2 regions of the Xanthomonas sp. NCPPB 1132 genome follow, and region 1 is predicted to be linked to the other one. Evidence: riboswitches for the same ligand, from Rfam matches in the RefSeq annotation. Region 1 holds a riboswitch; the other holds the start of a gene.
The links. Region 1 has a riboswitch for cobalamin ahead of AC1G9L_RS01540 (ribonucleoside-diphosphate reductase subunit alpha). Riboswitches for the same ligand answer to the same signal wherever they lie in the genome.

Region 1 (14,820 bases):
GCGGCGCCCTGCAGCACGCGGTCAAGGCCTGGCTGCCGGCGGCGCAGGCGTGAGCGCGGCGGCATTGCCGTCGCAGCGCTACGCCGAGGGCGTGGCGCGCGGCGACTGGCGCGACGATCCGGCCCAGCATGCGGCGCTGGCGGAACTGGACCGCATCCACGTCGCGATCGTCGATGGCGACCAGGAGGGCTGGCTGGACCGTCTGTCGGCGTTCTGGAAGAAGCCCGAGCCGGTGCGCGGCCTGTATTTCTGGGGCGGGGTCGGCCGCGGCAAGACCTTCCTGGTCGACCTGTTCTACGACGGCCTGCCGATCGCGCGGAAGTACCGCACGCATTTCCACCGCTTCATGCGCGGCGTGCACGAGCGCCTGCGCGAACACGCCGGGCAGAGCGATCCGCTGGCGAAGATCGCGCAGGAGTGGCGCAGCCGGCTGCGCGTGCTGGTGCTGGACGAGTTCTTCGTCACCGACATCGGCGATGCGATGCTGCTGTCGCGCCTGCTCGAACGCCTGTTCGCCGAGGGCGTGACCCTGGTCACCACCTCCAACACCGCGCCGCAGAACCTGTACCTCAACGGCCTGCAGCGCGAGAGCTTCCTGCCGGCGATCGGCCTGCTGCAGACTTATTGCGTGGAGCTGTACGCCGAAGGCACCGAGGACTACCGCATGCGCGCGCTGACCCGCTCGCCGGTGTACCGCGCGCCGCTGGCCGAGGACAGCGATGCCTGGCTGGGCGAGCGCTGGAGCGCGCTGACCGGCAATGCCGAGGCGCGCCGCGGCAACATCGAACTGGAAGGGCGCAAGATCCCGGTGCGCGCGCGCGGCAAGAGCATCGTCTGGTTCGATTTCGTCGCCTTGTGCGAAGGCCCGCGCGGTCCCAGCGACTACATCGAGATCGCGCACGAGTTCACCACCGTGCTGCTCGGCGGCATCCCGCACTTCGACCGCATGAACGAGGACGCGGCGCGGCGCTTCGTCAACCTGATCGACGAGCTGTACGACCGCCACGTCAACCTGGTCTGCACCGCCCAGGATTCGCCGCCGCTGCTATACACCGGCGAGCGCCTGGCCGGTGCGTTCGAGCGCACCGCCTCGCGCCTGATCGAAATGCAGAGCGCCGAGTACCTGGCGGCGGCGCACCGGGTCTGAGCGCAGAACCGTCTGCGGACGCTCAGCGCACCGCGCCGGGCGCACACAGACCGGCGACGAAGCGCAGCATCAGGCCCGCGCCGGCGATCTCTTCCAGATAGGCGGCCGCCGGGCAACTGGCGCCGCCTGCGCGGTGCGCGCAGCGGGCTGGCCCGGACGCGCCGTCCTGCGGCAACTGCCGATCCATGGCCTGGCGCTGCGCCGCGGACAGCCCATCGCGAAACGTCTCCTCGGCATCGAGCAGATCGGCCGGGGTGAGCCGGTCGGTCGGCACGCCGGGGCACTGGCGCCGGGTTTCCCGGGCCAGCGCGTCGGCGCCTGCACCGACCAGCACCGGGCCATGGGGCAGGGTGTTGGGCACGGCCTTGGACACCACGGGGGCAGCGCCGAGCGCGGCCAGCAGCAGGAACGATGCGCGCATGCGGAAGCTCCTCGAGTTGCGCGCAGCGTAGTCCTGCGCCGCTGGCAGCACGAGGGGGAGGGCGGCGCCGGCTTCAGCGAGGAGTCGGCGGAGCATAAATATCGCTTGCTATTAAATCGCGTGCTATGTAATGTAGTGCCCATGGACCGTGCCTCTGCCCCCGACGCCACCGCCCTGCTGAAGCTGGATACCCAGCTGTGCTTCGCGCTGTATTCGGCCAACCTGGCCATGCACAAGCTCTACCGCGGGCTGCTGCGCGACCTCGGCCTGACCTATCCGCAGTACCTGGTGATGCTGGTGCTGTGGGAGCAGGACCAGCGCAGCGTGTCGGAGATCGGCGAGAAGCTGTTCCTGGATTCGGCCACGCTGACCCCGTTGCTCAAGCGCCTGGAGGCGATCGGCCTGCTGACCCGCCGCCGCGCCGCCGATGACGAGCGCCGCGTGCTGATCGCGTTGACCGCCGACGGCCAGGCGCTGCGCACACGCGCCCAGGCTGTGCCGGAAGGCGTGCTGTGCGCGGTCGCCTGCGACCTGCAGCAACTGACCCGGCTCAAGCACGACCTGGAAGAGGTCCGCGGCAAGTTGCAGGCCGCCGCCTGAGAGGTTCCCGCCCCGATCGCAGTCCTCTTTAGCCCATCCCTCTAGTTCGACCCTCCACCCCATGGCGCCGCGGCGCCGCCCTCCAAGGAGAACCACCATGGCTTCACCGACCACCATCGTCTATACCGCCACTGCCACCGCCACCGGGGGCCGCGACGGCCGCGCCGCCACCCCGGACAAGGCGCTGGACGTCAAGCTGTCGACCCCGCGCGAACTGGGCGGCGCCGGCGGCGACGGCACCAACCCCGAGCAGCTGTTCGCGGCCGGCTACTCGGCCTGCTTCATCGGCGCGCTGAAGTTCGTCGCCGGCCAGGAGAAGGTGAAGCTGCCGGCCGAGCCGAGCATCGAAGGCCATGTCGGCATCGGCCAGATCCCGGGCGGCTTCGGCATCGCCGTGGAACTGCGCATCGCCGTGCCGGGCCTGGAGCGTGCGACGCTGGAATCGCTGGTGGAGAAGGCGCACCAGGTGTGCCCGTATTCCAATGCCACCCGCGGCAACATCGACGTCAAGCTGGTCGTGCTCGACTGAGCCAGCCGGAGGTCCGGGCCGGCGCCTGCGCCGGTCCATGACGACACGCGAACGGGCGGCCACTGGCCGCCCGTTCGCGTTGCGGGCGCCTGCGCGTGCTGCCGTGCACATTGAGGCCGCCCTGTGGCGATGCAATAGTGTGCGCTTCATCAAATCGAGCGCGCCATGCTCAGTTCCGCCTACAACGCCGAGACCGTCGCCGCCTTCATCCAGGGCGCGCGCCGTCTGCTGGTGCTGACCGGTGCCGGCATGTCCGCCGAGAGCGGGGTGCCGACCTTCCGTGGCCAGGACGACAGCCTGTGGTCGCGCTTCGATCCCGAGTAACTGGCCACCGAGGACGCCTGGCGTGCCGACACGGCCCTGGTCTGGGGCTGGTACCGCTGGCGCATGGCGATCGTGGCGCAGGCCCAGCCGCACGCCGGGCACCTGGCGCTGGCGCGCCTGGCCGAGGTCCGCCACACCACCCTGGTGACCCAGAACGTGGACGACCTGCACCAGCGCGCCGGCAGCGAGGTCGCCGCGCACGTGCACGGCCGCCTGTCGGCGCTGCGCTGCAGCGACTGCGGCCAGCCCTGGCGCGGCTTGCTGCCGCCGATCGACGTGCACACCCCCAGCCAGCGCCTGGCGCCGCCGGTGTGCGCGGCCTGCGGCGGCACGGTGCGCCCGGGCGTGGTGTGGTTCGGCGAAGCGTTGCCGGCGGCAGAGTGGGCGCGCGCGCAGACCGCGGCCGACACCGCCGACCTGGTGCTGGTGATCGGCAGTTCCGGCCTGGTCTATCCGGCCGCCAGCCTGCCGCTGCAGGCCAAGGAGCGCGGTGCCTGCGTGGTCGAGATCAATCCCGAACCCAGTGCGTTGTCGGCGCGTGTGGATCTGCACTGGCGCGACAGCGCCGCGGTGGCGCTGCCGTTGCTGCTGCAGCAGTGCATGGTGGCCTGAGCGCGTTGCCGGCCGCGGGAGCTGCGCGCGGCGCTCAGCGCAGCGTGTGCAGGAACGCGTCCACCGCCGCGGTGTAGGCCGAGGGCAGGCCCAGGTCGCGGTTGATCTCGGCATGGCTGGCGTCCTGCGGCAGCACCTCGACGCGGATGCCGCGGCCGTTGGCCTTGGCGGCCAGGTGGCGTGCCTGCGCGCAGGCATCGGCACGGCGGCTGGAGCACACCGCCAGCAGCGGCGGCGCGCTGGCGCCCATGACGTGGTACGGCGAGGCGGCGATCCAGTCGCTGCGCACGCTGCCGAACGCGCGGTCGTACAGCGGCAGATGCCGTTGCTGCATCACCTGCTCCACGTCCATCGCCGCACTGTCCAGCGCCACCGCGCCCAGCGGTCGGCGCGCCCCGGCCTGGGCCAGCAGGTCCGGCGACAGGTCCAGCAGGCTCACCAGGTGCGCGCCGGCCGAGTGGCCCATCAGCACCAGCCGCGCCGGATCGGCGCCCCACTGCGGCGCCAGTTGCTGGATCCGCGCGACCGCGCGCGCCACGTCTTCTGCCTGCTCAAGCGGCGTCGCCTGCGGCAGCAGGCGGTAGTTCACCGACACCAGCACATGGCCCTGCGGCAGCCAGTGCGCGACCTTGTTGGCGGCCACCCCGGGGTTGTCCTTGTCCCCGTCGGCCCAGCCGCCGCCGTGCACCATCACCAGCAGCGGCGCCTGGCGCGCGCCGGCCGGCAGATACACATCCATGCGCTGCGCCGGGTCCGGGCCGTAGGCGACGTCGCGCAGCACCTGTGCGCCGGCGGGCAGTGGCGCACGCGCGGTGTCGGCGCGGTCGCCCTGCAGACGCTGCAGCAGGCGTGCGCGCAGGCGTCCGTCCTGGGCGTGGGCAGGCATGGCGGTCAGCGCCGGCAGCAGCAGGGCCAGGGCGAGCAGGCAATGGACGGGCGACGGGCGGGACAGGCGCATGGGCGGATCACTCCTTGAAGGAAGGCGAGGGAGGGCGTGGCGCGGCCGGCCGCTGCAGGCGCCGGCGCGCGCCGGTTCAGGCCGGGCGCAGGTGCAAGGTGGCGCACAGGCCGTGTGGGGCGATCGGCTGCAGCAGCAACGCGCCGCGATGCTGGCGCGCGACGCGCTCGACGATCGCCAGGCCCAGTCCGCTGCCGCCATGGCCGCCGTGCACGAACGGCTGCAACGCGCGCGCGCCCAGCGCCGGGTCCAGGCCGGGGCCGTGGTCGCGCACCTCGATGCGCCAGCCATCGCCGCCGTCGCTGTGCAGGCGCAGCTGGAACGGCGCGGCGCCGTGCCGCTCGGCGTTGCCGACGAGGTTGCCGAGCGCGCGCTGCAGCGCCAGCGGCCGTCCGTGCAGCGGCGCCTGCGCGGGCAGGACGGCCTCCCAGCCGGGTTGCGCCGCGCCCAGCGTCTGCCGGCAGAGGTCGGCCAGGTCCAGGGCCACGGCGGGTTCGTCGCGGCCGTCGCGGGCGTAGGCGATGAACTGCGCCAGGATCGCGTCGATCTCGCCGATGTCGCGCTCCATGCCCTCGCGCAGTTCCGGCTCCACCTGCGGCAGCAGCGCCAGCGCGTACTGCAGCCGGGTCAGCGGGGTGCGCAGGTCGTGGGAGATGCCGGCCAGCAGCAGCGCACGCTCGGCTGCGGCCTGGCGCACGTCGGCGCTGGCCGCGGTGAGCGCCTGCGCCAGCGCGGCGACTTCGCGCGGGCCGCCGGTGGCGATCGGTCCGGCCTGTTCGCCGCGCACCAGGTGCGGCGCGGCCTGCGCCAGTTGCCGCAGCGGCCGCACCATGCGCCGCGCGACCAGCGCAGCGGCGAGCCAGACCAGCAGCGTGCAGCCGGCCAGCATCGCCACGGAAAATCGCCGCAGGCCGTGCCCGCGCGGCTGGCTGGAGAACGCGATCCACAGCGGCGTGGGCGTGGCCAACTGCAGCCACAGGGTGCCGTCGGCGTCGCGCCGCAACGCGCGCCCGGGGCCGAGCTGGTCGGCCGCGCGGCGCTGCACGGCGTCGACCAGCGGGCCGGCGGCATTGGCCGTGGGCGGTGCGCTGCGCAGTTGCAGCCCGGCCTCGCGCAACGCCGGCGCCAGCGCCGCGGCGGCCGGCGAGCGCTGCAGCGCCTCGGCGACATTGGCCAAGCCGTGCAGCACGCGCAGTTGCTGCTGCGCTGCCGGCCGCAACGCCAGTTCGCGGCCGAGCAGCAGCGCCAGCAGGCCGGCGCCGGCCAGCACCAGCGCGATCACCAGCGCCAGTTGCCCGAACAGGCTGCGCGGCCAGCCGCTGGCGCGGAAGGCAGGCGCGCTCATGCCTGCGGCTCCGGCGGTACGTACACATAGCCCACGCCCCACACCGTCTGGATCAGCCGCGGCGTGCGCACGTCGTCTTCCAGCAGCTTGCGCAGCCGCGCCACGATCACGTCGATGCTGCGGCCCAGCGGCTCGTGTTCGCGGCCGTGCGCCAGGCTGGACAGGCGGTCGCGGCTCAGCGGCTGCTGTGGGTGCCGCAGCAGCACCGACAGCACCGCGAACTCGGCGGTGGTGAGCTTCAGCGGTTCGCCGTCGCGGCGCAGCTCGCGCCGTCCCAGGTGCAGGCGGAAGCGGCCGAAGCCGATCTCGCCGCCGTCCGGCTGCGGCGCGCCGGCGCCGCCCGGGCGGGTACGGCGCAGCACCGCGCGGATCCGCGCCAGCAGCTCGCGCGGGTTGACCGGCTTGGGCAGGTAGTCGTCGGCGCCGATCTCCAGGCCGACGATGCGGTCGATCTCGTCGCCCTTGGCGGTCAGCATCACGATCGGGGTGTGGTCGCCCTGGCCGCGCAGGCGTCGGCAGATCTCCAGGCCGTTCTCGCCGGGCAGCATCAGGTCCAGCACCACCAGATCATAGTGGCCGCGCGCCAGCGCCTGCTGCAGTTGCATGCCGTCGGCCACCGCCTTGACCGCGAAGCCCTGGCTTTCCAGGTAGCGGCACAGCAGGGCGCGCAGGCGGTCGTCGTCGTCGACCAGCAGCAGGCGGGGAGCGGGCGCGGCATCGTGCATGGACGCCACTATCGGCTGCGCCGCGGCCTGGCGGCAACGGCGATGGCGGCGCATCTGTAAGCGGATGTTTCCGCCGTGGCCTGCGGCAACATCCGCTGGCCGATCCGGCGCCCCGCGCGCCGGCGCCGTGACTACGGTGATGCCTGGCAGCACGCCGCTGCCGTCACCGGAGAACGCCATGTCGCTGTCCCCTCGCACCACCTCCTTGCTGCTGGCGCTGGCCGCCGGCGTCCTGGCCGTGCCCAGCGCCCAGGCACGCGAGCACACCCGCACGCGCAGCGCCGGCGGCGCCGATGGCGCCCGCCACGCGGCCGTGCAGGCCAGCGCCAGCGGCGCCCACGGCAGCGTGCAGCGCGCCCGCCAATGGCAGGCCGACGGCCAGGGCAACGCCAGCGCCAGCAGCGCCGCCACCCGCACGACGGCCGCCGGCGGCAGCGCCACGCGCCAGGGCAGTGCCGAGCGCAACGCCGACGGCAGCGCCAGCCGCCAGGGCAGCGCCAGCGTGCAAGGCGCCGACGGCGCCAGTGCCAGCAGCAGCGGCAGCCTGGCCCGCGCCGCCGACGGCACGCTCAGTGGCAACCGCCAGAGCAGCGTCGCGGGTACACAGGGCAGCTACCAGGGCAGCACCAGCGTGCAGGACGGCAGTGTCGTCCACACCGGCACCTGCACCGACGCCAGCGGCGCGGTGGTGCCGTGCCGGCCCTAGGACAGGCGGCGGTGGTGGGGCCGTCCGGGGGCGCCAACGCCCGTGTTTGCGGCCGGCTTCACGACCCCGTCACGGCCGCGAACGGCCGTCGCGGCCGGGCCGGAATCGGCCGCCCGCGGCAAACCGTTGCCAGGCTTAGGTTTTCGTAATTCCACCCATATTTAGCGTTGACGTGGCCGACCGACCCCACTATCTTGGGGTGGTCGGTTCCGGCGGCCACAAGCCGCGGGATCAAAAGGGAAGCCGGTGCGGCGTGCCAACGCCAACTCCGGCGCTGCCCCGCAGCGGTAATTGGGAACGAACCCGTCATCCGCACTGAGGCGCCCGCCTTGGGAAGCGACGGGCTAGGAACCGGCCACGGCCGTTGCCCATCAGCCCGAAGACCTGCCGACAGCCGCGCGAAGCACACCGCGCGGCGCCGACCGCGCGCTCTCCGGGGGGAGAGGGTCGGTGCAGCGATGACCGCCCGCAGGCCCGGTGCCTGCGCCGTTTGCAGTCTTCGCGACACCGCCCGCCACCTGCGAACCCGGTCGGACCGCTGCCTGCGAGGGTCGGGCGGCCGCGTGCACCACGCTTGGAGACCTTCATGAGCCAGACCCACAGCCTGCCGGCCACCGCGTCCGTCGACGCCGCCGTCGACCCCACGACCGCTGCCGCCACTGCCCAGCCGGAGCCGACGGCCAGCAGCGAGCCGAGCAACGACCAGCGCGCCGTGACCTGGATCGTCAAGGACGGCGGCAACCGCCGCATGGCCTTCGACCGCTCGCGCCTGCAGCGCACCCTGGACCGGATCCACGCCGAGTTCCCGCAGCTGGACGTGAGCGACTACGAGCGCAAGGCCTTCGCCTTCATCGAGAAGAAGGAAAGCCTGTCGGCCGACGACATGGTCGACTACCTGATCCGCGAGGCCGAGTCGCGCGTGGACATCGCCACGCCGGAGTGGGAGTACTTCGCCGCGCGCCTGTACCTGGACCGCCTGTACAAGCGCGCCAGCAAGAACCGTTTCTACGATGCCGGCGAGAAGTACGGCTCCTACGTCGGCCTGCAGGAAAGCCTGGCCGACCGTGGCGTGTACTCGATCGACATCCTCAAGAACTACTCCAAGGACGAGCTGGCCGAAGCCGGCCGCATGATCGATCCGGAGCGCGACAAGCTGTTCGCCTACAACGGCCTGTACCTGCTGGCCACGCGCTACCTGGCCACCGACAACTCGCGCAAGGTGTACGAACTGCCGCAGGAGCGCTGGCTGACCATCGCCCTGTACCTGATGCAGGACGAGAAGCCGCGCGAGCGCCGCATGCAGTTGGTCGGCGAGGCCTACTGGGCGCTGTCCAACCTGTACATGACCGTGGCCACGCCGACCCTGGCCAACGCCGGCAAGATCGGCGGGCAGTTGTCGAGCTGCTTCATCGACACCGTCGACGACAGCCTGCAGGGCATCTACGACTCCAACACCGACGTGGCGCGCGTGTCCAAGCACGGCGGCGGCGTCGGCGCCTACCTGGGCTACGTGCGTTCGTCCGGCTCGGCGATCCGCGGGGTGAAGAACTCCAGCGGCGGCGTGGTGCCGTGGATCAAGCAGCTCAACAACACCGCCGTGTCGGTGGACCAGCTCGGCCAGCGCAAGGGCGCCATCGCCGTGTACCTGGACATCTGGCACCGCGACATCGAGGCGTTCCTGGACCTGCGCCTGAACAACGGCGACCAGCGCCTGCGCGCGCACGACGTGTTCACCGCGGTGTGCGTGCCGGACATCTTCATGGAAGCGGTGGAGCGCCGCGGCGAGTGGTACCTGTTCGACCCGCACGAGGTGAAGGAGGTCAAGGGCTGGTACCTGCAGGACTTCTTCGACGAGAAGCGCGGCGAAGGCAGCTTCCGCGCCCGCTACGAGGAAGTGGTGGCCGACGAGCGCATCGGCCGCAAGGTGGTCAAGGCCATCGACATGTTCAAGCGGATCATGGTCAGCCAGCTGGAGACCGGCAACCCGTTCATGTTCTATCGCGACGAAGTCAATCGCATGAACCCGAACAAGCACCAGGGCATGGTGTATTCCAGCAACCTGTGCACCGAGATCCTGCAGAACATGAGCCCGACGCGGGTCATCCAGGAGATGATCAGCGGCGACCAGATCGTCACCACCAAGCAGGCCGGCGACTTCGTCGTGTGCAACCTGTCCTCGGTGAACCTGGGCCGCGCGGTCACCGCGCAGCCGGACCTGCTGTCGCCGGACATCCTGGAGCGGCTGATCCGCGTCCAGGTGCGCATGCTCGACAACGTCATCGACCTCAACGAGCTGCCGGTGCCGCAGGCCACCATCACCAACCAGAAGTACCGCGCGATCGGCCTGGGCACCTTCGGCTGGCACCACCTGCTGGCGCAGAAGGGCATCGACTGGAATTCGCCGGACGCCGAGGCCTACAGCGATTCGCTGTACGAGCGCATCAACTACCTGACCATCCAGGCGAGCCTGGCGCTGGCCAAGGAGAAGGGCGCGTACAAGGTGTTCAAGGGCAGCGACTGGCAGAACGGCGAGTACTTCACCAAGCGCGGCTACGACAGCGCCGAGTGGCAGGAACTGGCCGCGCAGGTGAGCGTGCACGGCGTGCGCAACGCCTGGATGGTGGCGGTGGCGCCGAACATGAGCACCGCGCAGATCGCCGGCTCCACCGCGTCGATCGACCCGATCTACAGCGCGTTCTACTACGAAGAGAAGAAGGACTTCCGCCGTCCGGTGGTGGCGCCGGGGCTGACCGTGGACACCTATCCGTACTACGAGAAGGGCGCCTACAAGGTCGACCAATTCGCCAGCGTGCGCCAGAACGCGCGCCGCCAGCGTCACGTCGACCAGTCGATCAGCTTCAACTTCTACGTGCCCAGCGGCATCCGCGCCAGCACCCTGCTGGACCTGCACATGACCGCGTGGAAGGAAGGCCTGAAGACCACGTACTACGTGCGTTCCAACGACATCGACATCAGCGAGTGCGAGTGGTGCTCGAGCTGATCGCCGGCGTCTGACGCCCGCGCCGCGCGGCAGGCCTGTCCTGCCGCGCGCGTTCCGTATTCCCGCGCCGACCGCCGGCGCCGTTCACCGACTACCAAAGCACATCCATGGCCATCGCGCTCGACCGCATCAAGATCCTCGAACCGCTGCACCCCAACCGTTCCACCGGCATCATCAACGGCACCACCAGCGGCATCCTCAACTGGAACGACATCCCGTACCCGTCCTTCTACCGGGCGTACAAGGAGCTGTCGACCAACTTCTGGATCCCCGACGAAGTGGACATGAAGGGCGATGCCAAGCAGTACGGGGAGCTGTCGGCGCGCGAGAAGAACGCCTACGACTCGATCATCGGCCTGCTGGCCACGCTGGATTCGCCGCAGACGCGCTTCATCTACAACGTCGCCGAATACATCACCGACCCGGCCGCGCACGCCAATGCCGCGATCATCGGCCAGCAGGAAGTGATCCACAACGAGAGCTACTCGTACGTGCTGGCCTCGATCGCCGGCCTGGCCGACCAGAACCGCGTGTTCGAGATCGCGCGCACGCATCCGACCATCATCGCGCGCAACCAGCCGATCATGCAGGCCTACGACGACTTCATGCGCGAGAAGACCGCAGAGACCCTGCTGCGCTCGCTGATCCAGTCCTCGATCCTGGAAGGCATCAACTTCTATTCCGGCTTCGCGTATTTCTACAACCTGGTCCGGCAGAACCGCATGACCGGTACCGGCAAGATCATCAGCTTCATCAACCGCGACGAGCTGGCCCACACCAAGTTCATCAGCGAGCTGATCCGCGCCATCATCGGCGAGAACGCCGAACTGCAGACCAACGAGCTGACCGACTACGTGCACCAGGCCTTCGAGCATGCGATCCGCCTGGAGACCGAGTGGTCCTCGGAAGTGCTCGACGGCATCGAGGGCATCGACGTGGACGAGATGATCCAGTACGTGAAGTACCGCGCCAACAAGATGTCCGGCATGCTCGGCATCGAGAAGCTGTACAGCGGCGCCAGCGACAACGTGATGCCGTGGATCAAGGCCTACGCCGACAACTTCACCGAGACCAAGACCGACTTCTTCGAGATGCGCAACGCCAGCTACAAGAAGACCAACTCGGACAACGGCTTCGACGATCTTTGAAGAGCCGGGATTGGGGATTCGGCATTCGGGATTCGCAACAGCAAGGTCGAATCCCGCTTTTACGAATCCCCAATCCCGAATCCCGAATCCCCGCCCCATGCATATCCTGCTCGCCTACGCTTCGCTCAGCGGCAACACCCGCGACGTCGCCCGCCGCGTGCATGCGCAGTGCGAGGCGGCGGGGCACGCGGTGACCTGGATCCATACCGATCTGCAGACGTTGCAGGGCGCGCTCGGCGATGCCGCGCGCGCGGCGGACTTCGATCTGCATCTGCTCGGCAGTTGGAGCGACAACGCCGGGCGCACGCCGGCGGAGATGAAGCGCTATATCGCCGAGTTGATCGAGGCGACAGGCAAGACGATCGAAGTGGCGGCGTTCGGCACCGGCGAGACGCAGTGGGGGCTGGAGTACTACTGCGGTGCGGTCAAGCGCATCGCGCGGTTCTTCGACAGCGCCTATCCGCGGCTGGAGATCGAGCAGATGCCGCACGGCGACCGCGACAACGCGGCCATCGACGCCTGGTGCGCGCAGGTGCTGGCGTTGCGCGCGGCGCGAGCCCTGCAGCCGGATGCAGTGGATGCAGCGAATGCGGTGGCGGTGTCGCAGGACATGGTTGGCACGGCCGGAACCGATGCCGTCCAGGCCGCAGTGCCGTTGCCTGTCGGCAGCGGCTGATCCTTTTTCCTTTTTCCGCCCCGGGCGCCGACCATCGCCGCGCCGGGCGTCACGTTCCAGACGAGGTCCGTTCCATGCTTACCACCATCACCGTTTCCAGCGCCGAACAGTTCGTCGATGCGCTTGCCGCGCACCCGCGCGTGCTGGCCGATTTCAACAAGGACAACTGCCCGGGCTGCCGCATGCTCGACAAGTCGCTGGAGCGTTTCGCCGAGAGCGACACGGCGCAGGGCGTGACCCTGCTCAAGGTGAAGATGGAAGACGTGGGCGAGGAGTTCTTCCGCGCGCAGGGCCTGCGGCAGACGCCGACGCTGATGCTGTTCCGCCAGGGCGAGGAAGTGGCGCGGGTGCCCGGCTTCGTGCCGCCGGCGAAGATCGACGAAGCGGTGCGCACGCATCTGGGCTGAGCGCGCCGCGTTCCTCGCACCTCGTATCTCGTAGGAGCGGCTTCAGCCGCGACGGGCTTTCCCATAACGTCTGTCGCGGCTGAAGCCGCTCCTACGGTTCTTCTTGTCCGACACGAAAGCTTGGAAGCGAACAGCAAAGGCTTTCGCCCTTGCGGGCGAGTCACTTTTCTTTGCTCGCGCAAAGAAAAGGTAACCAAAAGAAAGCGCGCCCTGCCTACGCGCCCTCCGCGCTGCGCGCTCCGGGTCCGCGTCCATCACGGGGATCCGCGGAAGGGGCATCCTGCCCCTGCCGCGGACGGCGCACATCCATGTGCGCCGCCCTTCGGGTGTTTCCCCGCGATGGCCGCCGCTACGGAAGGGAACCCGGTAAGTCAAAAGCCGAAGCAACAGCAACAGCCCAAGCAACAGTAACGGCAACAGCAACGGCCGAAGCGGCTGCCGCTGCAGCGCCCGCCCGCATCATTGCAGCGTTCGTAAGCGAATGCGCTGCGCGTGGCGGCCCACGTTGCTTATCGATCATGTTGAACGCGCAAAACGATGCTGGTTTTCGAAGAAGCTGCAGGCGCAGTTGTGCGTGGCGTAGAGGTGGCTGTGCCGGCATGCGCCCAGGTCAGGCGCATCGCCATTACAGTGGCGTATGTATGCGCTGTATCCGCAATAGTTTCTGCTTTTGCTATTGATGGTGCATTGGCTTTTGACTTACTGGGTTCCCTTCCGCAGCGGCGGATGGACCGGGGAAACACCCGAAGGGCGGCGCACATGGATGTGCGCCGTTTGCGGCAGGGGCAGGATGCCCCTTCCGCGAATCCCCGGTGCATCCGCGGACCCGGAGCGCGCAGCGCGGAGGGCGCAAGGCAGGGCGCGCTTTCTTTTGGTTACCTTTTCTTTGCGCGAGCAAAGAAGCGCTTCTCAGCAGCCGAAGGCTGATCAAAGTAACTCGCCCGAAAGGGCGAAAGCCTTTGCTCTCGTCTATCGGTGAAAGCTCGCGGCTAAAGCCGGTCCTACATTCCTGCCAAGGGAGCGCAGCCATGCACTGCCACCCCTACCCACGCCTGCCCGCCGCATGCCCCTGCGCCAACTGCCACAGATGGCGCACGATCGGCATCGCTTGTGCGGTGGCCGGCAGCGCGGCCAGGGCCAGCCGCGCCATCGGCACGCGGCCGTCGATGTCCAGGTAGCGCACGCCGGGCAACTGCACCTGCGCAGTCGAGGCGGGGACCACCGACACGCCCAGTTCCGCGGCCACCAGGTTGACGATGGAGGACATCTGCGGCGCTTCCTGTTCGATCTTCAGCTCGAAGCCGGCCTGGCGGCAGGCGTCGAGGATCTCGTCGTACAGGCTGGTGCCGAAGCTGCGCGGGAACAGGATGAAGGGTTCGCCGGCCAGCGCCGACAGCGGGGCGCGGCGGCGCTTGGCCAGGCGGTGCGCCGCCGGTACCGCGATCTTCATCGGTTCGTCGGGCAGCTTGAGCAACTGCAGTTCCGAGGGCGTGGCCACGCTGTAGCGGATGAAGGCCGCATCCAGCCGTCCCTGTAGCAGCGCAGCGAGCAGGCCGGCGGTGTTGGTCTCTTCCAGCGCCAGCGTCACCGCCGGCCAGCCGCGGCGGAAGCCGCGCACCAGGGTCGGCACGATCGGGTTGAACGCGGCCGAGGCGGTGAAGCCGAGCCGCAGCACGCCGCTTTCGCCGCGTGCGGCGCGGCGTGCGGCATCGCCGGCGCGTTCCAGGTCGGCGAGCACGCGCCGGGCTTCGGTGCGGAAGGCGCGGCCGGCATCGGTGAGCTCGGCGCCGCGCGGTGTGCGCACGAACAGCGGCGTGCCCAGTTCCTCCTCCAGTGCGCGGATCTGCTGGCTCAGCGGCGGTTGCTGGATGCCCAGTTGCGCCGCGGCGCGGGTGAAGTGCCCGGCCTCGGCCACGGCCAGGAAATAGCGCAGGTGGCGCAGTTCCATGTCATATCCAACACATATGGAGAACGGGCCGATCATATATTGGACGCCGGGGTCGGTCAGGCGAATACTGGCCTTCCGTTTCCCGCCGCGACCCATCCCGTGAACGCCTCCAGCCAATGCCCGCCGGCGCACGCCGTGGACGATGCGCCGCTGCTGCGCATCCGCCTGGCGCTGTTCCTGGCCGGCTTCGCCACCTTCTCGCTGCTGTACAGCGTGCAGCCGCTGCTGCCCGAATTCGCCCGCGAGTTCGGGCTCAGCGCGGCGGCCAGCTCA
Region 2 (14,820 bases), 380 kb from region 1:
GTCGATGCAATGGTCAAGGTGCCCGACGCGCTGAGCCTGGCGGCGATGCGCTACGTCAGCGCGCGCCTGGGCCGGCGCGTGGGCGGCTCCACCGGCACCAACTTCGTCGGCGTGCTGCAGGCGGCCACGCACATGCGCGAGCAGGGCCGCAGCGGCGCCATTGTCACCATCCTGTGCGACAGCGGCGAGCGCTACGTGCACAGCTACTACCGGCCGCAGTGGTACGCCGAGCAGGGCATCGACGTGGAGCAGGCCGATGCGCAGCTGGCCGCGGCGGTGGCCGGTGCCGGCCTGCCGCCGCTGCCTTGTGCTGCGCTGGACTGACCGCCATCTGTCGTTCATGGCCGGCCGCGCCGGTCCTTCCTCCGCTACCGAGAGTTCCGCGATGACCAATCCCCTGCTCGATTTTTCCGGCCTGCCGCGCTTCGATGCGATCCAGCCCGAGCACATCGGCCCGGCGATCGACACGCTGCTGGCGCAGGCCGAGGCCGCCGTGGCCGCCGCCGAGACGGTGGCGCCGGTGCGCTGGGACAGCTTCGTGGCGCCGCTGGACGATGCCACCGAGCGCCTGTGGCGGGCCTGGGGCCAGGTGGGCCACCTGCAGGCGGTGGTCAACACGCCGGCGCTGCGCGAGGCCTACAACGCCAACCTGCCCAAGGTGACGCGCTTCTCCAGCGCGCTGGGGCAGAACCTGGCGCTGTTCGCCCAGTACCGCACGCTGGCGCAATCGCCGGAGGCGGCCACGTTGACGCCGGCGCAGCGCAAGGTGCTGGACAACGCGCTGCGCGATTTCCGCCTGGGCGGCGCCGAACTGGGCGAGGCCGACAAGCAGCGCTTCGCCGCGATCCAGGAAGAGCTGTCGGCGCTGTCGGCCAAGTTCTCGCAGAACGTGCTCGACGCCACCGACGCGTGGTCGCTGCTGATCGACGACCCGGCGCGCCTGGCCGGCTTGCCCGAGGACAGCATCGCCGCCGCGCGTGCGGCGGCCGAACGCGACGGCCAGACGGGCTGGAAGCTGACCCTGCAGATGCCCTGCTACCTGCCGGTGCAGATGTACGCCGAGGACCGCGCCCTGCGCGAGACGCTGTACCGCGCCAACGCGATTCGCGCCTCGGAGTTCGGCGATGCGGCGCTGGACAACAGCGCGGCGATCGGCCGCATCCTCGCCCTGCGTCACGAACTGGCGGCCCTGCTCGGCTTCGCCAGCTACGCCGAGTATTCGCTGGCGACGAAGATGGCGCAGGATCCGGCACAGGTGCTGGCGTTCCTGCACGACCTGGCCGCACGCGCCAAGCCCTACGCGCAGCGCGATCGCGCCGAGCTGGAGGAATTCGCACGTGAGCACCTGGGCCTGGATACGCTGGAAGCCTGGGATCTGGCCTACGTCAGCGAAAAACTGAAGCAGGCGCGCTACAGCTTCTCCGAGCAGGAGGTGAAGCGCTACTTCACCGAGCCCAAGGTGCTGGACGGCCTGTTCGGCCTGATCCACGACCTGTACGGCTTGCGCGTGGAGGCCGACAGCGCGCCGGTGTGGCATCCGGACGTGCGCTTCTTCCGCCTCAGTGATGCGCAGGGGCGCCTGGTCGGGCAGTTCTACCTGGATCTCTACGCACGCGAAGGCAAGCGCGGCGGAGCCTGGATGGACGACTGCCGCAACCGCCGCGAACGCGCCGACGGCGTGCAGACCCCGCTGGTGTACCTGGTGTGCAACTTCGGCCGCGGCAGCGACGGCAAGCCGGCCACCTTCACCCACAACGAGGTCACCACCCTGTTCCACGAGATGGGCCATGGCCTGCACCAGTTGCTGACCCAGGTCGGCGAACTGGGCGTGGCCGGCATCAACGGCGTGGAATGGGACGCGGTGGAACTGCCCAGCCAGTTCATGGAGAACTTCTGCTGGGAATGGCCGCGCCTGCAGGCGATGACGGCGCACGTGGACAGCGGCGAGCCGCTGCCGCGCGCGCTGTTCGACAAGATGCTGGCGGCGAAGAACTACCAGAGCGGCATGTTCACCGTGCGCCAGCTCGAGTTCGCGCTGTTCGACATGCAGCTGCACCACAGCTTCGATGCGCAGTCCGACAGCGTGCTGCAGTTGCTCGAGCGCGTGCGCGACGCCGTGGCGGTGAACCGGCCGCCGGCGTGGAACCGCTTCCCGCACCAGTTCAACCACATCTTCGCCGGCGGCTATGCGGCTGGCTACTACAGCTACAAATGGGCCGAGGTGCTCAGCGCCGACGCGTATGCCGCATTCGAGGAAGCGCCGGATCAGTTGGCGAACACCGGCGCGCGCTTTCTGCGCGAGATCCTCTCGCGCGGCGGCAGCCGCCCGGCGCTGGAGAACTTCACCGCCTTCCGCGGTCGTGCGCCGGAGTTGGAAGCGCTGCTGCGGCACAGCGGTATGGCGGGATAAGCCGGGATTGGGGATTGGGGATTGGGGATTTGTGATTTTTCGCGAGTGCATGGCATTTCCAGCGCTTCTGGCTTTGTTGTAGGAGCGGCTTCAGCCGCGACGGAGCATTACCGGTAACGCCCGTCGCGGCCGATCCCACAAAAGGGACAAGAGCCGCTCCCGCAGAAAATCGCTTGCCAATGCTTTGGCTCCGCCCAGCACACTGCCATCCCCAATCCCCAATCCCCAATCCCCAATCCCCAATCCCCAATCCCCAATCCCCAATCCCCAATCCCCAATCCCCAATCCCCAATCCCCAATCCCTGCTCCTCCGTGCTAGAACGAGGAACAGCGGCACAGCGATCTTCGCCGCCGTGATAGCGGCGCAGAAAACCGCCGCACTACACAAGGAGGACCGCATGAAGCGAGCAGGGTGGTGGACGCCGTTGCTGTTGAGCATGGCCGCGCCGGCGCTGGCGCAGGACGGCAGTGGCACGGTGCGCATCGGCGCCAGCCTGCGTGCCGGCCCGGCGCCGGAGTATCCGCGTGTGGCCACGCCGGTCACCGACGACGCGCTACGGGTGCATGGCTGCACCCGCGACTGGGCCTGGTGCGATGTCAGCTGGCGCGAAAAACGCGGCTGGTTGCCGGCCGGCGCGATCGATTTCAGCGCACAGGAACAGGGCATCGTACCCGGCGTGCCCACCGTCGGCTTTGCGCTGGATCGCTATTGGGACACGCACTATCGCGGTCAGCCGTGGGCGCGTGAACGCGCGCGCTATCGACCGCTGGAAAGCGCAGCGGCCGCGGCCGGCCCGGCGCAGATTCCGGCTCCGTTGCAGCGCCAGTTGGCGCCGCAATGGCGGGCGCCGCCACCGGCGGCGTCTGCCTCCGAGGCCGTGAGCGGCGCGCCGCAATGGACGCCTCCGGGCGAGCGGATGCATCAGATCCCGCCGCCGGATGCGCTCAATCCCCGCTACAACAAGGAATTGTCGAAGGAACTGCAACGGCAGGAAGACGACCGTCGCCAGCGCGAATCGATGGGACTGCAGCCGGTGCCGCCGCCTGCGTCTGCGCCCTCGGCATCGCCGAAGTGGCCACCATCGCCGGCGACGATCCAGTGGGTCGAGCGGCATTCGCCGAAGCCGACCTCGCCTCCGCCGCCACCACCTCCGCCTTCAGCGCCACCGGCCAAGCCGGAAGCGCACAAGGACGATGCCTCCGGGCGCCACGACGTGAAGCAACTGGAGCGCTGAGCCGCGGCGCGGCGCCCTCGCAGGCGCCGCGCGGCCCGGGCACGGTCAGGCCTTGGCGAACACCAGCGCGGCGTTGGTGCCGCCGAAGCCGAAGCTGTTGGACATCACCGTGCGCAAGTCCGCGTCGCGGCTTTCGCGCACGATCGGGAAGCCCTCGGCGCGCGGATCCAGCGTGTCGATATTGGCCGAGCCGGCGATGAAGCCGTCGCGCAGCATCAGCAGGCAGTAGATCGCCTCGTGCACGCTGGCCGCGCCCAGCGAATGCCCGGACAGCGCCTTGGTCGAGGACAGCGGCGGCACCGCATCGCCGAACACCGCGCGCACCGCGTCCAGTTCGGTGACATCGCCCAGCGGCGTCGAGGTGCCATGGGTGTTGAGATAGTCGATCGGCGCGTCCACGCCCTGCAGCGCCATGTGCATGCAGCGCACCGCGCCTTCGCCCGACGGTGCCACCATGTCGGCGCCGTCGGAGGTCACGCCGTAGCCGACCAGTTCGGCATGGATGCGCGCGCCGCGCGCCACCGCGTGCTCGTAGTCCTCCAGCACCAGCATGCCGCCGCCGCCGGCGATGACGAAGCCATCGCGCGCGGCGTCGTAGGGCCGCGACGCCACTGCCGGCGTGTCGTTGAAGCCGGTGGACAGCGCGCCCATGGCGTCGAACATCAGGCTCATGGTCCAGTCCAGCTCTTCGCCGCCGCCGGCGAACATCACGTCCTGCTGGCCGTGGCGGATCAGGTCTGCCGCCGCGCCGATGCAGTGCGCCGAGGTCGCACAGGCCGCCGACAGCGAGTAGCTCACGCCCTTGATCTTGAACGCGGTGGCCAGGCTGGCCGAGACCGCCGAACACATCGTGCGCGGCACCATGTACGGGCCGACCTTGCGCACGCCGCGGTTGCGCAGCAGGTCCGCCGCTTCCACCTGCCAGTGGCTGGAGCCGCCGCCGGAGCCGGCGATCAGGCCGATGCGCGGGTCGCTGATCGCCGCCTCGTCCAGGCCGGCGTCGGCCAGCGCATCGCGCAGCGCCAGGTAGGCGTAGGCCGAGGCATCGCCCATGAAGCGCTTGAGCTTGCGGTCGATCGCCGCGTCCAGATCCAGTTGCACATCGCCGCCGACCTGGCTGCGCAGGCCGGCGTCCACCGCCTGCGGGTTGTGGCGGATGCCGGACTGACCTTCGCGCAAGGCGCGCGCCACGCTGTCCAGATCGTTGCCCAGGCACGAGGTGATGCCCATTCCGGTAATGACCACGCGCCGCATCAGAACGCCTCCGTCGACGTGAACAGGCCCACGCGCATGTCCTTGGCGGTATAGATCTCGCGCCCGTCCACCGACATGCGGCCGTCGGCCACCGCCATCACCAGCTTGCGGTTGATTACCCGGCTGATGTCGATCTCGTACACCACCTGCTTGGCGCTCGGCAGCACCTGCCCGGTGAACTTCACTTCGCCCACGCCCAGCGCGCGGCCGCTGCCCGGCGCGCCCAGCCAGGTCAGGAAGAAGCCGGTCAGCTGCCACATCGCATCCAGGCCGAGGCAGCCGGGCATCACCGGATCGCCGATGAAATGGCAGCCGAAGAACCACAGGTCCGGGCGGATATCCAGCTCGGCGCGGATCACGCCCTTGCCGTGCGCGCCGCCGGTCTCGTCGATGGCGACGATGCGGTCGAACATCAGCATCGGATCGTTGGGCAGGCGCCCGGCGTCGGCGCCGAACAACTCGCCGCGTGCGCTGGCGAGCAATTGCTCGCGCGAATAGGAAGACAGACGACTCATGAACGGAACATTCCCAGGCCAGACAGTCGAGGCGCGCAAGAGTGCATGAGCCTTGCGCGTTCAATCAAACGTTTTATCCGTACGCACGCGTAGTGTCGGCAGGGGCGGTGGCGCGCGCACTGCGCCGGATCAAGGCGCGCATTCTCAGTCCGTGCGCAGTGCCGGGCTTATCATGCGCACACCGTTCGCAGGCGTAGGGTATGGGGTCGATGCGCAAGATCATTCACGTCGACATGGATGCGTTCTACGCGTCCGTGGAGCAGCGTGACGATCCGGCGCTGCGCGGCAAGCCGGTGGTGGTAGCCTGGCGCGGCATGCGCTCGGTGGTGTGCGCCGCCTCCTACGAGGCGCGCGTGTTCGGCGTGCGCTCGGCGATGCCGGCGCTGCGCGCCGAGCGGCTGTGCCCGGATGCGATCTTCGTGCCGCCGGATTTCGCCCGCTACAAGGCGGTGTCGCGGCAGGTGCGCGAGATCTTCCAGCGTCATACCGACCTGATCGAGCCGCTGTCGCTGGACGAGGCCTACCTGGACGTCACCGCGCCGAAGGGCGAATTGCGCACCGCCACCGAGATCGCCCAGACCATCCGCGCGCAGATCCGCGCCGAAACCGAACTGACCGCCTCGGCCGGGATCGCGCCGAACAAGTTCCTGGCCAAGATCGCCTCGGACTGGCGCAAGCCCGACGGCCAGTTCGTGATCCGCCCGCATCGCGTGGAAGCCTTCCTGACCCCGTTGCCGGTGAACAAGGTGCCCGGCGTGGGCAAGGTGATGGAGGCCAAGCTGGCGGAACTGGGCATCGCCACCGTGGGCGATCTGCGCGCGCGCAGCGAAGCGGAGCTGGAGGCGCGCTTCGGTAGCTTCGGCCTGCGCCTGTACCAGCGCGCGCGCGGCATCGACGAACGCCCGGTGGAATCGGACCAGCCGGTGCAGTCGATCTCCTCCGAGGACACCTTCGCCGAAGACCTGGCGCTGGATGCGCTGGAGCCGACGATCCGGCAACTGGCGGAGAAGACCTGGAACGCCACCCGCCGCACCGAACGCATCGCGCGCACGGTGGTGCTGAAGCTGAAGACCGCGCAGTTCCGCATCCTCACCCGCAGCTTCACCCCCGAGCAGCCGCCGGAGTCGCTGCAGACCTTGATCGACATCGCCCTGGCGCTGCGCGCGCGCGTGGACCTGCCGGCGTCCACCCGCTACCGCCTGGTCGGCGTGGGCCTGTCCGGCTTTCACGAACGCGCGCCTGGGCAGGCGCAGGGGCAGTTGTTTCGCTGACTGCGCCGGCCGTCCGTTGGCGACCAGCGCGCTCGCCTCCTTGCTTCGCGCTGTCTTCGTCGAACGCGCGAATCTGGCTGCGACAGCGGCCGCTGGCGACAACGGACGAGCGGCCGAGCGGTCAGCCCGCCGCGCTGTGCCGGCGCATGGCTCAGTAGGCGGCAGTGGCGACCTGGCGCAGGTACTGCGGGCGTTCGATCTCGTCGACGAACACGCTGGCGTAGTCGGCGTAGCTGATCGCGCTATGGCCCTGCGCATCGGTGAGCAGCGCGGTGGCCTGCGTCCGCGCACCACCGCGCGCGGCGCCGGGGCCGATCTCGGCGGCCGGGGCAAAGAAGGTCCAGTCCAGGTCATCGGCGGCGCGCAGGTGCTGCAGGGAGGCGCGATGCGCCAGCGCGTAGGGCTTGTAGGCGTCGGGGAAGTTCGGGGTATCCACCAGTTGCACGCCTGGTGCCACTTCCAGGCTGCCGGCGCCGCCGACCACCAGCAGGCGGCGCACACCGGCGCTGCGGGCGACCTCGACCAGGGTCTGGGCCGCGGCCGGGATCGTGTCGGCCGCAGCGGCACTGGGGCCGTAGGCACTGGCCAGCACATCGTGGCCGCGCACGGATGCGGCGAGCGCGGCGTGGTCGTCCAGCGTAGCGAGCACGACCTTGGCGCCGTCCAGCTCCGGCGGCAGCGGCTGCGTGCGGCGGACCAGGGCGGTGACCGCGTGCCCGCGGCGCATCGCTTCGCGGGCGATGTGGCGGCCGATCTTGCCGGTCGCGCCGATCAGGGCGATGTTCATCGAGATGCTCCAGTCAGTGGATGGGATGCGCACAGCCTAGCGGTGGCGATTGGGGCGATAAACGGCGTATAAGTCGACTATTTGTTGCATGGAACGAGCAAATGGATCGTCTGACCGCGATTGCGGTATTCGTCGAGGTCGCCGAGCGTGGGAGCCTGACCGCGGCAGCCGAGGCGTTGGACCTGTCGCGGGCCATGGTGTCGCGCCACCTGGCGGAGCTGGAGCGTTGGCTGGGCGTGCGCCTGCTCCACCGGACCACGCGGCGGGTCACCCTGACCGGCGCCGGCGAAACCGCACTGGCGCGCTTCCGGCCGATGCTGGACATGGGGGCGGCACTGCGCGAGGAACTGGCGAGCGACGACCCGGAGCCGCACGGGCAACTGCGGGTGACCACGTCGGCTTCGTTCGGCCAGGCGCATCTGGCCGCGGCCGCGGCCGAGTTCATCGCCCGTCATCCGCAGGCACGTGTGGACATGCTGTTGGCCGATCGCACGGTCAACCTGGTCGAGGAGCGCATCGACCTGGCCGTGCGCATCTCCCATCGCGTGGATCCGGGGTTGATCGCGCGGCGGCTGAGCGTGTGTCGCTCGGTGCTGTGCGCGGCGCCAGCGTATCTGCAGCGGCACGGTGTCCCGCAGACCGCCGCCGACCTGGCCGCGCACAATTGCCTGGGCCATCACTACGTGGGCAAGCACGCGTGGCCGCTGCGCCATCGCGGCGAGCGCGTGTCGGTGCCGGTGAGCGGCAACTTCACCGCCAACGAAGCCACCGTGTTGATGGAGGCGGTGCGCGCCGGCGCCGGCATCGCGATGCTGCCGACCTATCAGGCCGCAGCGCTGCTGCGCAGCGGCGAACTGCAGCGCGTGCTGCCCGACCACGAACTCGACACCATGGACATCTTCGGCGTGTACGCCTCGCGCCGGCAGCAGCCGGCGATCGTGCGCGTGTTCCTGGATTTCCTGGTCGCGCGCTTCGGCGACGTGCCCTACTGGGATCGCGACTGAGCGAGTTGCCTACAATACGCGCCGGCTCTGGCGCGCAGGAACGACATGACATTTCCCTATGCAGTGGTGGTGTTCGACCTCGACGGCACCCTTGTCGACAGCGGCGCCGACATCGCCGAGGCGCTGAACCGCACCCTGGTCGACTTCGGCCTGCCGCGGGTGCCGGAGCCGACCGTGCTCGGCTGGATCGGCGAGGGCGTACGCAAGCTGGTCGAGGCCGCCTGGCGGCATGCCGGGGATACCACGCCGATCGATGCGGTGATGCCGACCTTCATGCGCCACTACGCCGAGTGCCTGTTGCGCAGTCCGCGGCTGTATCCAGGTGCGGCCGAGGCCTTGGCGCAACTGCATGCCGATGGCGTGACGCTGGCGCTGTGCACCAACAAGCCGTCGGCGATGGTGCCGCCGCTGCTGCAGCATCTGGGCGTGGCGGAGCTGTTTTCCGCGGTGTTGGGCGGCGACAGCCTGCCCGAGCGCAAGCCCAGCCCGGCGCCGTTGCTGCACCTGGCGCAGCAGTTCGCACAGCCGCCGGCGCGCTGCCTGATGGTCGGCGATTCGGGGACCGACCTGCAGGCCGGGCACGCCGCCGGTATGCCGGTGGCGCTGGTGCGCTACGGCTATCCGCGCGACCTGGATCTGGCCACCGCCGACGTGGTGCTGCTGATGGACGATCTGCGCGAGCTGCTGCAGTTGCGCTGAGCGATGGTCGCGCAGCGCCGCGGTGCCACGCGAAGATCCCGGTTGTGTCGTAGGAGCGGCTTCAGCCGCGACGGGCTTTATCGGGAAAGCCCATCGCGGCTGAAGGGCACCTCGAACAACCTGCCACGACCTGGAGCCAGGGGCAGCATCTGTCGCAACGGCACCAGAGCGGCGCCTGATCGTGGTGGTTGGGAGGCTGAGGTGGCCGCTCGGCCACCTCAGCCGATCACGCCGGCACCATGGCCCGCTCCTGTAGCCGTGCCAGCCGCATCACGTTATGGCTGGCGACCTTCAGCCCGATCACCACCTTTGCCCGCGCCAAGCCGATGCAGCGTACGAACTTGCCGCCTTGTTGGGCCAAGCGCGCAAACGGGTGCTCGCCGAACACCCGATCCTTGGCAATGCGACGGTTCCGGCGCTTTGCTGCCTCGCTCAAGGGCTTGCGTGCCTGCCCTTGATGTTGGATCGCGGGGCGGTAACCACGCTTTTTCAGGTCTGCTTCTCGCGCTGCATCGGCATACCCGCTATCGGCCCATACCGTGCGGCCGGTGTTGTCCGGGTCCAGCACCTGCTCGAAGTGGCGGCTGTCGTGCACGTTGGCCGCGCTCACGTCGTAGCGGCGGATGAAACCCCAGCGGCGGTCCGTGCTGGCGTGCAGCTTGTAGCCGTAGAACGTCACCCCATGCTTCCTGGTCCAGCGTGCCTGCACGTCTTTCTGCGCACGCTTGGCATCACTCCAGTCCTGGCCGACGTCATCGCCCTGCTTGATCTGCGCGTTCTCCTCGCGCGTGTTGCGCTGGATCGGAGCGCTGACGATGCTGGCGTCGATGATCTGACCGCCGCGGGCAATGAACCCAGCACGTTGCAATTGCTCACCGATCGCCGTGCTGATGTCGCCCATCAGATCCTTGGTCTTGAGCCGTTCGCGCCACACCCAGATCGTCTTGGCGTCGGGCACCTTGCCGCTGTGTTCCAGTCCAAGGAATTGCTGGAAGCTGCGCCGATCCAGCACCTGATACTCCAGCGCATCGTCGGAGAGGTTGTACAACTGCTGCAACAGCAGCAGCTTGATCATCATCTGCGTCGGCCAAGCCGGACGGCCGCCGCGCTTGCCGGTACCCAAGGACAGCTTCGCGTCTACGGCGTGAGCAATCCCGGCAAAGTCGATATGCCGTGACAGCAGAGCCAGAGGATCGCCGATCTGCTGCCGCTTGGCTTCGCGTTCGTGGCCGGCAAACAGGCTGATCATCGTGGCGTCCTCGGCGTGTTCTCCAGACCAATGATGCCAAAGGTGGGGTTTTTAGAGGTGCCCTGAAGCCGCTCCCACGAAAAGACGCGTGTGATGTCCGAGCTGTCGCGTCGCGCCACGCCTTCCGGCACAGCGCGACGCATGGCGTCAGCGCGCCGCCGGCGCGTAGCGCAGGGTCAGCGCGTATTCGCGGCCCGGCTGGTTGTACCAGTTCACCGTCTGGTAGTCGCGATCGAACACGTTGCTGGCCTTGGCCTGCAGCGTCCAGTCCGGGGTGAACGCGTATTCCGCGCGCAGGTCGACGGTGCCGTAGCCGGCCAGGCGCACGCGGTTGGCCGCGTCGTCGAAGCGGTGGCCGCTGCCGAACACGGTGACGCCGAGCTTGACCGGGCCGATGCCGCGGTCCACGTCCAGGCGTGCGGTGTTCTGCGCGCGGCGCGCCAGCCAGTTGTCGCGGTTGTCGCCGTCGCTGCGGTTGCGCGGATCGGTGTGGCTCAGCTGCGCCGACAGTTCCCAGCCGGCCAGCAGCGCATAGCCGGTCAGTTCGGCGCCGCGGATGCGCGCTTCGTCCACGTTCACCGGCAGGAAGCTGATCGCGTCGTAGGAGATCAGGTCCTTGACCCGGGTCTCATAGGCGTTGAAGGTCCAGTTCCAGCTGTCGGCATACTGCGCAATGCCGAGGTTGCCGCTCTTGGAACGTTCCGGCTTCAACGCCGGATTGCCGGCGAACGGGTAGTACAGGTCGTTGAAGGTCGGCGCCTTGAAGCCGGTGCCGACGCTGGCGGTGAGCTTGAGGCCATGCGCCAGTGCCAGGCCCCAGCCGAGGCTGCCGGTGGTGTGCTCGCCGAACTGTTCGTTGTCGTCGCTGCGCACGCTGGCCTGCACCTGCTGCGCGCCGAAGCGGCCCTGGTACTCGGCGAACACGCCGGTGTTGTCACGGCTGTCGACGTCGAAGGCGGTGGTGCTGGTGACGTGCTCGCGCTGCCAGTCGCTGCCGACGCTGAGCAGATGGCCTTCGGCCAGGCTGATGTCGCCCTGCAGCGCGGCGGTGTCGCGGCGGCTGTCGAAGGTGCTGATGAAGCTGCGGGTGCGCGCGCCCGGCGCACGGTAGTAGCTGTCGGCGTCGTCGACGTTGCGGCCCAGTTGCGCGGCCAGGTGCAGGCGATCGGAGGGCGTCCAGTCGAGCTTGCCGCTGAACACCTGCTGGGTGTTGTCGGCCTCGTTGCCGGCGAACAGCGGATCGCCGTCGTATTCGTTGCGGCTGTCGATGTTCAGCGCCTGGCCCTCGATGCGCAGCGTGTCAGTGAGGGCGTAGCCGCCGCGCGCGCTCAGCGAGACGTTGCGGTAGCCGTCGCGGTCGGGTTGGTCGACGAAGCAGCCGGCGAACAGCGTGGCCGAGCCATTGCAGGCATTGATGCCGTCGGTCTTCTGGTAGCCGCCCTGCACGGCCAGCCAGCCGCGCTCGCCGCGGTTACTGAAGCCGGCGCCGGCCTCGCGCAGGCCATGGCTGCCGCCGCCCAGGCTCAGGTTCTGCTGGAAGCCCTGGCCACCGCGGCGGGTGAAGATCTGGATGACGCCGCCGATCGCGTCGGAGCCGTACAGGCTCGAGCGCGGGCCGCGCACGATCTCGATGCGCTCGATCTGGCTCAGCGGCAGGTCCTGGAACGCGGCCAGGCCGGCGCTGGCCGAGCCGATGCGCACGCCGTCCACCAGCACCAGCACGTGGTCCGATTCGCTGCCGCGCAGGTTCAGCGTGGTCAGCTTGCCCAGGCCGCCCTGGTTGGAGACGCCGATGCCGGCGCGGCCCTGCAGCAGCTGCGCCAGCGACGTGGCCTGGCTGCGCTCGATCTCGGCGCGGTCGATGACCTGCGCCGGCACCACGCTGTCCTCCACCGAGATCTGGGTGCGGGTGGCGGTGACCAGGACCTGGTCGAGGTCGGTGGCGGCATCGGCGGCGTGGGCCAGCGCGGGCAGGGACAGGGCGGACGCGATCGCGACCGAAAGCAGGCGGGACGACATGGGTGGCAACTCCGGCGCGCGGCTGCGCGCTGTGACGGCAAGGGAGTCGCGAACGGAAGGTGCAAGCGGACGGCGCCGGACACGGCGCGGCACGCCGCGACGCCCTCCGCATCGCAACCAGTGAACTGCAAGGCCGGTCTCCGGGCTGGCGATCAGGGAGGTGGACCTCCCGGCTGCGACGCCTTCCCATGCCCGGGGCACAGTGGCGCAGGTCGTCAGCGCGGATCGCTTACCGTTGCGGGGGCAGCGCCGGCCTTGTCGCAAGACGCACCGGCTTCCCGTTTCAACCCGCTGGCCGGAGCCGGCGGGTCACCTTGAAGCGGCGCGATTGTACGCGATCGCCGCTGCCCGCGCGGCTCAGTCTGCGTGTGCGCCGTGGCCGTCGTCGTCGCCGTGATGGTCGCCCACCGGGGTGTCGTGCGGGTCCTGCGCGTAGGCGCCGTCGGCGTCATCGTCGCCGCGCGCGTCGTCGCGGTCGAAATGGGTGGTCGCCACCGGCCCGGCGACCGGCAGGCCGCGCTGCGCCGGCAGCGCCGCCGTCGCGGCTTCCAGCTCGCCCAGCAACTGCGCGCGCCGCGCCTCGGACAGTTCCTGCCAGTGGCAGCCGCTGAGCGCGCCTTCCAGCGAATACAGCAGGTTGAGGCTGGGTTTGAAGCCGGCGCGCTTGACCTTGACGAAGGCGCCGACCGCGCCGGCCGCCTCCAGGTCCTGCTGCGTGCGCACGCCGACCTGGCGCAGCCACGCCGCGCTCTTGGGGCCGATGTTGCGCAGCTTGGTGGTGCTCATCGCAGGCTGTCGACGAAGACCTGGGCGATCGCTTCCAGGCCGCGCTGATCGTCGGCGTCGAAGCGGGCCAGGTCGGGGCTGTCCAGATCGAACACGCCCACCAGCGCGCTGTCGCGCAGCAGCGGCACCACCAGTTCCGAACGCGAGGCCGCATCGCAGGCGATGTGCCCGGGGAAGGCCTCCACGTCGTCGATGCGCTGGGTCTGGCCGCTGCTGGCGGCCGCACCGCACACGCCCTTGTGCAGCGGAATGCGCACGCAGGCCGGCAGGCCCTGGAACGGCCCGACCACCAGTTCCTTGCCGTCGTAGAAGTAGAAACCGACCCAGTTCAGCCGCGGCAGCGCGTGGTACACCAGCGCGGCCAGGTTGGCGGCATTGGCGATGCGGTCGGGCTCCCCGGCGACCAGGGCGCGGGCCTGGTCGAGCAACTGGGCGTACTGTTCCGGCTTGCTGCCGGTGAGCGAGGACGAGGCGAACATCGCGCGAGTCTAGCAGCGCGCTGCGTCCGCCGGCACCGCGGCGGCTGACGCGCGCGGCGCGCCCGGCTATCCTGCGCGCCGCCGCGCGTCCCGCCGGCCAACCGACAGGGTTTCGCTTGCATGGCTGTTTCCGCCTTCTACGTCACCGGCACCGATACCGGCATCGGCAAGACCATCGCCAGCACCGCGCTGCTGCACGCCCTGCGCGCGCGCGGCCAGCGCGCGGTGGGGATGAAGCCGGTGGCCAGCGGCTGCACGCTCGAGGCCGACGGCTGGCGCAACGAGGACGCGCTGGCGCTGCAGGATGCGAGCGCGCCGCGCCCGCACTACGACGATCTCAATCCGTACGCGCTGCCGTTGCCGCTGGCGCCGGAACTGGCCGCCGCCGATGCCGGCGTGCAGCTGGAGCTGGCGCCGATCGCGGCCGCGTTCGACCGCCTGCGCGCGCAGGCCGACGTGGTGGTGGTGGAAGGCGTCGGCGGCTGGGCGGCGCCGCTGTCGGCGACGCTGGACCAGGCCGATCTGGCGCGCGCGCTGCGGCTGCCGGTGGTGCTGGTGGTTGGCCTGCGCCTGGGCTGCCTCAACCACGCCCGGCTCAGCGCCGCGGCGATCGCCGCCGACGGCCTTCAGTGCATCGGCTGGATCGGCAACGAGATCGATCCGGCGATGGAGCGCATCGACGACAACATGGCGATGCTGCGCACGCGCCTGCCGATGCCGTGTTGGGGGCGGTTGCCGTACCGGCCGCAACCGCAGGCCGAGCAGTTGGCGGCGCAGTTGCAGCCGTGGGCGGGCATGTCGCCGGACTGATCGACTGCCGGGCGGGTTGTGTGGGAGGGGCTTCAGTTCCGACGCCTCACCAACCAAGCATCGGTGCCGACGCTCTTCCTGCAAGAAAGACAGAAGCGCCACAGCGCACGGGATCAACCAATCCCGAATCCCCACTCCCAAATCCCACCCACAAAAAAAGGCCCGGTAGAGGGAGGGATCTACCGGGCCTTGGGGTTGCACGGGGGGAGGGACCCATGCAGACCGAGGGTGCGTCGGGCGGCGGACCGCAGCGACGTCGAATCGGGTGCTACTTCGCGGCGGGCTTGGCCTTGGGCGCGGCC

Region 2: it holds a riboswitch for cobalamin, as region 1 does, so the genes downstream of both, btuB (TonB-dependent vitamin B12 receptor) here and AC1G9L_RS01540 (ribonucleoside-diphosphate reductase subunit alpha) in region 1, are expected to answer to the same signal.

The regions. Positions count from the first base shown of each region.
Region 1 is NZ_CM152819.1:353,308-368,127, forward strand. It holds gene AC1G9L_RS01490 (CocE/NonD family hydrolase) at 1-53, shown strand, start outside; gene zapE (cell division protein ZapE) at 50-1,147, shown strand; gene AC1G9L_RS01500 (hypothetical protein) at 1,170-1,568, opposite strand; gene AC1G9L_RS01505 (transcriptional regulator, SarA/Rot family) at 1,710-2,168, shown strand; gene AC1G9L_RS01510 (organic hydroperoxide resistance protein) at 2,266-2,697, shown strand; partial or broken gene AC1G9L_RS01515 (SIR2 family NAD-dependent protein deacylase) at 2,947-3,633, shown strand; gene AC1G9L_RS01520 (alpha/beta hydrolase) at 3,668-4,591, opposite strand; gene AC1G9L_RS01525 (ATP-binding protein) at 4,668-5,936, opposite strand; gene ompR (osmolarity response regulator transcription factor OmpR) at 5,933-6,661, opposite strand; gene AC1G9L_RS01535 (hypothetical protein) at 6,840-7,367, shown strand; cobalamin riboswitch at 7,555-7,773, shown strand; gene AC1G9L_RS01540 (ribonucleoside-diphosphate reductase subunit alpha) at 7,954-10,368, shown strand; gene AC1G9L_RS01545 (ribonucleotide-diphosphate reductase subunit beta) at 10,476-11,516, shown strand; gene AC1G9L_RS01550 (flavodoxin) at 11,614-12,192, shown strand; gene AC1G9L_RS01555 (thioredoxin fold domain-containing protein) at 12,267-12,599, shown strand; gene AC1G9L_RS01560 (LysR family transcriptional regulator) at 13,642-14,547, opposite strand; gene AC1G9L_RS01565 (MFS transporter) at 14,647-14,820, shown strand, end outside.
Region 2 is NZ_CM152819.1:734,145-748,964, forward strand. It holds gene AC1G9L_RS03270 (PLP-dependent cysteine synthase family protein) at 1-324, shown strand, start outside; gene AC1G9L_RS03275 (M3 family metallopeptidase) at 386-2,410, shown strand; gene AC1G9L_RS03280 (SH3 domain-containing protein) at 2,809-3,645, shown strand; gene fabB (beta-ketoacyl-ACP synthase I) at 3,691-4,899, opposite strand; gene fabA (3-hydroxyacyl-[acyl-carrier-protein] dehydratase FabA) at 4,899-5,414, opposite strand; gene dinB (DNA polymerase IV) at 5,615-6,685, shown strand; gene AC1G9L_RS03300 (NAD(P)-dependent oxidoreductase) at 6,837-7,472, opposite strand; gene AC1G9L_RS03305 (LysR substrate-binding domain-containing protein) at 7,574-8,476, shown strand; gene gph (phosphoglycolate phosphatase) at 8,522-9,175, shown strand; gene AC1G9L_RS03315 (IS5 family transposase) at 9,402-10,424, opposite strand; gene btuB (TonB-dependent vitamin B12 receptor) at 10,572-12,443, opposite strand; cobalamin riboswitch at 12,558-12,775, opposite strand; gene AC1G9L_RS03325 (TfoX/Sxy family protein) at 12,801-13,229, opposite strand; gene AC1G9L_RS03330 (GAF domain-containing protein) at 13,226-13,708, opposite strand; gene bioD (dethiobiotin synthase) at 13,829-14,518, shown strand; gene AC1G9L_RS03340 (phasin family protein) at 14,787-14,820, opposite strand, start outside.